Regions from separate parts of the Paenibacillus sp. JT31N17 genome, predicted to be linked through region 2. Evidence: a T-box and tRNA genes for the amino acid it is inferred to sense, from the RefSeq annotation. Region 2 holds a T-box; the other holds one or more tRNA genes.
What was found. The T-box of region 2 lies ahead of metG (methionine--tRNA ligase). A T-box ahead of a tRNA ligase gene usually reads a tRNA of that ligase, here a tRNA-Met.

Region 1: it encodes a tRNA-Met, which carries the amino acid that the T-box ahead of metG (methionine--tRNA ligase) is inferred to sense. The anticodon was not compared.

What each region holds. Positions count from the first base shown of each region.
Region 1 covers NZ_JBWDNP010000022.1:19,123-23,549, reverse strand. Annotated here, with positions in the region: gene AC0YOB_RS35155 (CynX/NimT family MFS transporter) at 1-757, shown strand, start outside; gene AC0YOB_RS35150 (YolD-like family protein) at 1,079-1,321, opposite strand; gene AC0YOB_RS35145 (hypothetical protein) at 1,781-2,026, shown strand; tRNA gene AC0YOB_RS35140 (tRNA-Met) at 2,131-2,207, opposite strand; gene AC0YOB_RS35135 (hypothetical protein) at 2,396-2,851, shown strand; gene AC0YOB_RS35130 (helix-turn-helix domain-containing protein) at 3,191-4,427, shown strand, end outside.
Region 2 covers NZ_JBWDNP010000017.1:3,920-8,346, reverse strand. Annotated here, with positions in the region: gene AC0YOB_RS32190 (FadR/GntR family transcriptional regulator) at 1-631, shown strand, start outside; gene metG (methionine--tRNA ligase) at 807-2,447, opposite strand; T-box leader at 2,489-2,749, opposite strand; gene AC0YOB_RS32180 (M20/M25/M40 family metallo-hydrolase) at 2,878-4,427, opposite strand, start outside.

The sequences.
Region 1 (4,427 bases), on a different contig from region 2:
CGGGGCGATTGCAACCGGGATCAGCGTCCCCTTGGCCAGTCATATTTGGCTGGGCTGGAGAGGAGTGCTTGGCTTCTGGGGGATTCTTGCCTTGATTGCCATCCTAATCTGGCTGCCTCAGCTGCACAGCCGCCGGACTTCATCTCCTGCAGCATCCGGTGCCGCCATTCCGCAGGGGAATATATGGCGGTCTCCGCTCGCCTGGAAGGTAACCTTATTCATGGGGCTGCAGTCGCTTATTTTCTATATCACCTTAACCTGGCTGCCGGAAATCCTTGTGGAGCGGGGAATGAGCTCAAGTACAGCAGGCTGGATGCTATCGCTTATGCAGTTCGCTCTTCTTCCCTGCACATTCATTGTTCCGATTCTGGCCGGGCGGATGAAGAACCAGCAGCCCCTTGTGATCGTATGCGCCTTATTATATCTGATCGGTTTTGGCGGGCTTTTCTTTCGAAATATTAGCCTGGTTCCGCTTTGGGCGGTCATTCTGGGCATTGCCGGAGGCATCTCTTTCAGCCTGGCCATGATGTTCTTCAGCCTGCGCACCAGACATGCCCAAGAAGCAGCCCGCCTGTCCGGGATGGCGCAATCTGTCGGGTATTTGCTCGCTGCAATTGGCCCGGTCCTGTTCGGCATGCTTCATGATATGCTCGGCAGTTGGACATCTCCCCTGCTGATGCTGGTCACTGCCAGTGTCCTGATCGCCGTATTTGGCATGGGGGCGTCAAGAAATCAATACATTGGGGAAATCAATTAATACATCTTGTCCCTCTCTTGAAATATTTCTTAATCTAAATGTCATATCCCCTTCATCTGATTTTAAGATTAGCCGCCTATAATAAGAACTAACAACCCCCCTTTATTAATATAGAACGACTTGGACCCGCATATGATGCGGGTCACTTTTTTTATAGCAGGAAGGAACGGATGTCTCCGTTCTTTGGCGACACAGTCAGTTTCTTCCCTCAGACCTTCTATTGCAATCAAAACTGGTGAAACTTTTAATTTCCATAAGTCAAAGAAGCCATTTCCATACAAGGGAGAATGGCTTCGTTCACGAATATGACCGGATTATAATTCAGCTGGCGTTCTCCACATTCATAATGTCCAAAAAAGGAACCTTCGTAATTTCACCAAGATTCTCCATATGTACAAGCCTCGTCCGGGCATCCATTAAAACAATCCTGCCTTGGACCTTGTTCTCCCAACCCCATACCGTCAACAACAGCTCCGAATCCTCCTGCTTGGCTTCTGTCAGCCTCTCACCGAGCTCTTCGAGCTGAAACTCATCTCTTGTTGGCCTTTTTGGCGCTTTAGCCATGCCTGTCCAATCCTCTCTGTCACTGTATTTGCTCTGCAGATTCCAATAAAAAAAGAAACAGGCCGCTTCCCCGACTAAGGTTTGCAGCCCATCAACGTCGTTTAGTCATTCCTGGATTTCTTGCTGTTGCTGGCCTCGGGCGGTATACCGAAGCTCTGCTTGACGATCTGCCATTATAAATTTCCTACCCTTAACATTACCATAATAATTAGCAAGAAGAAACGGCTTCGCCGTCCACCGGCGGCGTATATTTAGTTTCTTCCCTCAGAAAGATAAGCAAGGTATGGACCAAATTTTATACTTTCTACTATTTTAATAAAGAATAAATAATGAAACGCTATCCAAAGAAGCCGCACTGCGGAAAACCCTTTGTTTTCCGCATCCATTTGTGACATCATTAAGCATGACGAAGAAACCGGCTGTCCATCAGGCTGGTTTGAGGTCGGAAGGAAGATGATCATGGACGACATAAAATCTGTAACGGTAGAGTTCAACGGCAACACGTACAAATTGCTGGCCGATCCTGATATAACGGGACGGCTGCTGACAGAAGGCAGATTTCAGGCTAACGATCATGAATTTTCTGTGCATGCTGTCGACCATGAGGGAAAGGATTGCCATATTTATTGGATTCTGCCGGTAGTTGATGGCGTTGCCATTGACTCACTGAACTGGGCGCATATTGACCGCGTCGAGTATGACTAACCGCCAGAGCTTCAGATTATCCATTGTTTAATCCAATGACGAAGAAATCCCCGTTCAGCTTAGAAGCTGAACGGGGATTATGTTATGACCATTCAATTAATAATTGGTTGCGGGGGCAGGATTTGAACCTGCGGCCTTCGGGTTATGAGCCCGACGAGCTACCGGGCTGCTCCACCCCGCGTCATTGCTTCATCCGGTTTTACCGGGAGATCATAGTATAACCCATATCATCTGAATAAGCAAATGATATCTTCAATTTCTTTTCGACTCCTCATACCAGCTTAGGCCACAGCCCATTTTGAACCAGGCAGGTATCACGATCCGTTCATTGTGAATAGGCTAAGTCATCAAAGTATTGGAGGTTGAACAATGGCGATCAATCCTTATGCATATCCATATTTCCGATATCCACAGCCTTATTTTCAGCCCTATTATGCACACCCCCCCGTACATCCATACCCGTATCATCCCTGGGTATATCCTACCGGGCGCGAACCCTTTTGGAATCAAATAGGGGGACACGGGATCGGCTTTAACGCGGATGGCCATCTTGGGCCATTCGGCGCCGGCATTCATGCTGGCGGTCATCTTGGCAGCGGATATGGGGCCCCTCTCTCTCCGGATGGCAGCCTTGATCCGCAGGCAGCCGGCAATTTTGGCGGCGGATATGGCTTGGGCATTAATGCCGGCGGCCACATTGGCGGCGATAAAGGATTAGGCGTGCAGGCCGGCGGTCATCTCGGTACTCATGGAGTTGGCGTCCAGGCTGGCGGGAATATTGCCGGTCATGGAGTTGGCATGAACACCGGATTCAATTGGGGCTAAGCTCCCCTCTATATTCCTGTTAGAGCGCCTTCAGCGGCGCTCTATTTTCTTTCTCATATTGCTTGCTGCCTGACCATAGTACCGGTTTTTCGCCATTTTGCGACATTCTTGATCCGCCAATCATCATCTTCATGGAAGCACCGTAATGAGTGCACATGCAATAGAAGCTTCGCGTTCCCTGCCGTTTTTCTTCGAAAACAGGGCGTGGAGCCCCCTCATGGCTTGTGTCTTGCGAACGAATCGTGATAAGTTGCGCATGATCGTCTATAATAGGGGTAGAGAACTACGGACCACAGTCATGCAAGCGCTTAATTTTTGTTTCGGGGGGAGCTACATACAATGAGAGGAGCAACATTTTCTCCGATGTTTCGCAGATTTCTGATTTCATATTTAATCGTGCTCCTGCTTCCCAACGTAGCCGGCTATATGTCCTACAGAGCTTCCGTTAAGGTAGCGGGGGCCAGTTCTGTCGAGAACAGCCGTGCGCTGCTTAACCAGAGCAAGGAAATTCTCGAAACCCGTCTCAACGAGGTGGAGGCCTTTACCAAGCAGCTGGCCATCAATAAGGACCTGAATCTTATCATGACAGAGAAGAATCAGCACGATGCCAATAATGTATTCGGGCTGCTCGGCATGTCAAAGGACATTGCCAACTATACAAGGGCCAATGATTTTCTGCAGAACTTCTATATCTATCTGGACAACTATAATGTTGTCCTGACAGCGGATTCCCTGTACTATCGACCGGAGCATTTCTACGAGCTGAATCACTATAAAGATATGACTTTCGAGCAGTGGAAGACGACGATATTGGATAAATTCCACGAAAATGAAATTATCCCTCTCCGCCCCTATATCAAGAGCAGCGCTCAGAACTCGGACATCACGTTCCAGAGCTCGGTCATTACATTCATCCAGTCGCTGCCAATCAACAGCTTGAACAAACCGCGGGCAACCGTTGTCGTGACGATAGACGAACAGAAGATCGGCCGGCTGCTAAGCGGCATGTTCGGGCAGAATGGAGGCTGGGGCTTCATAACCGACAACAAGGGCAACACCCTTATTTCCCAAGGCATCGATGACGCGTCGATTAAGAAGCTCTCTCATATCCCTTCGGGACAAGCGGGCGACCTTGATACCGTTGAGAACGGAATGCTTCTTATTACCGTGCAATCGGCCACAACCGGCTGGCTGTATACCGCTGGCATTCCTGAAGAGATGGTCATGCAGCAGGCCAACCAGATCAAGTATGTCACCTGGATGTTCACGGCAGGCGCTCTGATAATCGGTCTGCTGATTATATTGATGCTCGCGTACCGCAATACGGCTCCGATCGCCCGGCTGCTTAGCGTCTTTAAGGACCAGGCCGAGTCCGGGTCCGGCCGCTACAAGAATGAGTACGATTTTCTGTCAGGCAATATTTCGAATCTGATCGACAACAACAAGCTGCTCGAGTCGGAGCTGAACAAGCAGCTGCCCCTGCTGCGCGACGCCTTCATCAAGCGGCTTCTGGTAGGCGAATTTTATTCGCTGGACGAGATCGAGGCGGTTTCATCCCAGGCAGGCATCAGTGTCG
Region 2 (4,427 bases):
GCGGATTGAAGAGGGAATATGGAAGCCGGGCGAGCGCATTCCCACATTGGAGGATATTTCGGAGGAACTTCAGGTGGGGATTTCCTCTGTCCGCGAGGCGGTGCGGATACTCGGCAAGCAGAAGATTCTGACCGTCGAACAGGGAAGAGGAACCTTCATCAGCGGGCAGATTCCCGGCAATCCGAACCGCTATCTGGCGGCGATGGAACGGGCCTCGTGGATGCAGCTGACGGAAGCGCGTCTGGTTATCGAACCGGAGCTCGCAGCTCTTGCGGCAGAGAAAGCCGCTCCGGAGGACAGGGATGCCATCTTGAAAAGCGCCGAAGCGATGCAGCGCAAGGTGAAGGCCGGCAAGCCTTTTCTCAAGGAGGATATTGAGTTCCATGATCTCATTGCCAAAGCTTCGCGTAATGAAATTCTGATCAATATGATTCATATGGTCGGGGATGTGCTGCTGGACAGCCGGCGCCATACGATGCGGATTCCCGGCATGCATGAGAAAGCCTCGTCCTACCATTACCTGATCGCGCAGGCGATCGTGCAGCACAATCCCCAGCAGGCCAGGGAGCTGATGAAGCTGCATCTGGTTGATATGCGGGATCAATGGGATCCCGAGACTGATGTTGAATAGTGCAGGCTAAGGCTCACTTCCCGTAGGGAAGAAGAGAGGAAGGGAGAAGCGGATTCTCCGTGGCTGACATGGTAGAAAGCCATTCGGCACCAAATAATCGCCTTGTCCTTGATGGAAGGACAGGGCGATTTATTGGAGCGCGGCCGCAAAGCTCTTCTTTTCGGGTGGGTGACAATTACCATTTTTGTTTTTCCAATAAACTTGTTTCTTCTTCAATCTGACTAACGTCAATACGCTGGAACAATAACTTCAGGTTTTGGATTTTTCGGTTGGCTGGAATTGATGTCAGTCTCCAAACCGGTTGTTCCAGTGTCAGGAACTTTCTTATTTCTTCACAAGAGAAGGGAATGAACGGGTGCAGCAGATTGGACAGATTCACTATAATTTGCACGCATATATTCAGTGTATAACCACACGCTTTCCGGTTTTCCTTAATCTGTGCCCATGGCTTTTGTTCATCAAAGAATTTGTTTGCCCGGCGAACGCAAGTAAAAATCAGATCAATGGCTTCCTTTAGACGGCCTTCTTCGATTAAGGCCCCGGACTCAAGATACAACTCCTCCATTATATTCTTCCATTCTTCATTAAGATTACCTTCTGGAACGCGTCCTTCAAAGGACTTGTCGATAAAAGCCAATGTACGATTAACAAGGTTTCCAAATGCGCCAAGCAATTCCCCGTTATGGCTGTGGATGAACTCCCTCCAGGAAAAATCAGTATCCCGGTTCTCCGGACCGTTTGCGATCAAAAAATAACGAATGGAATCTGGTTGATAGCGACGCATGATATCCGGTACCCATACCGCCCAATTACTGCTTGTCGAAAACTTTTTCCCTTCCAGGGTCATGTACTCACATGATATAATCCGATCCGGCAAATGGAGACCCCCTACTCCAAGGAGCAGTGCCGGCCAGACCACGGTATGGAAAGGTATATTATCTTTCCCATGTACATAATAAGCGGTTATATTCTCCTTCCCTTCCTTCCAGAATGATTCCCAGCTGCCGCCTGTCTCTGCAGCCCACTGCTTGCTTGCCGATAAGTAGCCGCTGACCGCCTCGATCCAAACGTAGATTTTTTTTTCTTCGAACCCGTCAACCGGAACATCAACACCCCAAGTCAAGTCACGGGTTACAGCACGATCTTGAAGACCTTCTTTTAAGTATCGTCCAGTTAACTGTACAGCATTTTCCTTCCATCCTTGAGCTTGTTGTGCATACTTGCCCAATTCAGCCTGGAACCGTGAGAGCGCAAGGTAATAATGCTCTGTCGGGCGCTCAATAGGGGGGTTCCCACAAATCTTGCAAGTCTTGTCTGACAGGTCTGCAGGATCTAACAAAGTCGAACAATAATCACATTGATCACCTCTGGCGCGGTTCCCGCAAACGGGGCAGGTACCCTCAACGTATCGATCCGGCAGGAAGCGTTGGTCGGTTTCACAATAAGTCTGCTGTAATGTCTTTTTGTATAAATATCCATTTTTCAATAGTTGCAAGAACATTTCTTGAACCACTTGATGGTGAAAAACCTGGTCAGTACGTGTGTACAAATCATAAGTGAACCCCAGCTGCTTAAAGCACTCGGCAAACTCCTGGTGAAATCGATCCGCAATATCTCCTGGGGAGACACCCTCTTGAATGGCCTGAACGGCGACCGGTGTGCCATGGCAGTCGCTGCCCGAAACATACAGCACGTTTTCTCCCTTCGAACGAAAATAACGTGCCAGTACATCTCCTGGCAGTAAGCTTGCCAACCGTCCCAGATGCAATGAACCGTTCGCATACGGCCATGCTCCGCCAATAAAAATATTTGTCATTAAGACTCCTCCTTTTTTGACAAACAAAAAAACCCTCATCCCGAAGGGACGAGAGCTGTGCTCACGTGGTTCCACCCAATTTTATCAATGCCTTGCGGCATTAACCTCTTCAAGTACGACGCGTTTGCGTTTATACCCTAGCACAGTAACGGGTGCGGGTTCCGGCGCAACCTACAACCACATGAGGCTTCGATGCGCAGCTCCGAGACCATATTCCCAAGGTTATTCTTTACCCCTTTTCAGCAACCGGGGCTCTCTGCAAAAGACATCACCAGGGTACTCTTTCTCTTCTTAGCTTTTTTCAGAATATTCAAGTTATTTGTAATAATACTTTTTATAATTTTCAAAGTCAAGGTTATTATACGGCTTGCCGCTGCAGGTGTTTTAGTGCATCACAACTGAGTTATTATGCCCAAAATCATCCTATTCATTAACGGGGGATAGTTTCCTTTCTCTCTTGGGACAACAACACAGCGGATAGTCTGTACTTCGCTGCAAAAATTACGGCTACAATAGAAACCGGAACGACACTCAAAGCGACAACCACCGGTGCAGCAGGCAGCATAAACATCACATAGACCAGCCAGCATACCGGTACATACAGCAGCAATATTCCTGCGCCGAGTACAGTCGATGCGATCATCCGGCCAACCGGATAGCGATCCAAAACTGCGACAATCAACATCACCAGCGTCGGTAACGTAAACAGGTAACTGATTTCATAGAACAAGACCGTTGTCCCGACGATCAGCAGCACTTGAATCGGCAGCACACTTGCGATCCCTTCGGCAAGCGATCGTTTTTGCATCCGGAAGAACCATATTGCGAGAGCGCCCAAGCCATGCGCCAAGGCTATGCAAAGATAAACCGCATCATTGTTTGTTGATTCGCCGAGCCGCATCGTTTGGGTTAATAATGAGACGATCCCCCAGCTCAGCAAGCCCATCGCGACCATCGTACCGAGCAGCCAGCCCGTGCCGCCGGCGATTTGGAGAAGCGTAACCTTGCCAAGCCGAATCTGAATAATCAGCCAAGCTAATGAAGCCAACGCCGCACATACCGACAGGATATAGGCAGCAATGTCGCTCATGACCACGAGATTGCCGGTCAGCAGTGTGAAAAACACGCTATCCCGGTTAGAGCCGCTGTCCTGGAATTGCGCTTGCCCGCTATAGTCGGCCATTTCCAAGGCGGTCTGCAGAAAGTTATAAGCCGTTCCGCGATGCAAATTCTCAAAGGTGTCCGACGGCTGATGGTAATGCTCTACGCCCTCCGCCACGGCAAAATTAAGTCCCGGATATCCCGCCTCCAGGAAACGGGTCAAATCGGTGCCGTTCGGCATTTTGCGGTACAACCCGGTTGTGAACGAAAAAGCCAGGGGGCGTGAACTCGCCGATTGAAAATGCCGCAACAAATCATAGTTGGACGCAGACGTTTCAAACATGAGCAGTCCGCCGCGATTCCCGCGCGCATCGAAGTTAAGGACAAGATCGATCTTGCTTTGAAGCTCGGGATGCGACTTCACAAATGCTTTCGCGCCTAGCGCGCTTTCTTCCTCCCCATCCGTAAACAAAACATAGAGATCGTTTTTCAAATCGGGCCTACTCGATTGCTCGCGCAATGCTTCAAGCATTGCGCTTACGGAAACCATATCGTCAGCCGTGCCGGGGGAGTTGACCTCGCTGTCGTAATGGGCGAGCATCAATATGCCGCGATCCGTGCCGGGCGCATCCAGTTTGACCCATATGTTGCTTAAAACCAATCCGTCCTTTTCTGAAGAGGCTCTTTTATGATTGTCACCTTCTAAAGCACCTGAAGGCGGTGTCTTACGCATGCTTCGTTCTCCCATCGGCGGGCCGTCTTGGGCGAGACGTTCGGCTTCCATATCCGCGGATGTATATATTTCCGGATCGACAGTCGCTTCCAGCCCCATATCGCGGATTTGCGCCAATAGATAGGTCCGTACTTCGTCAAGCTCCT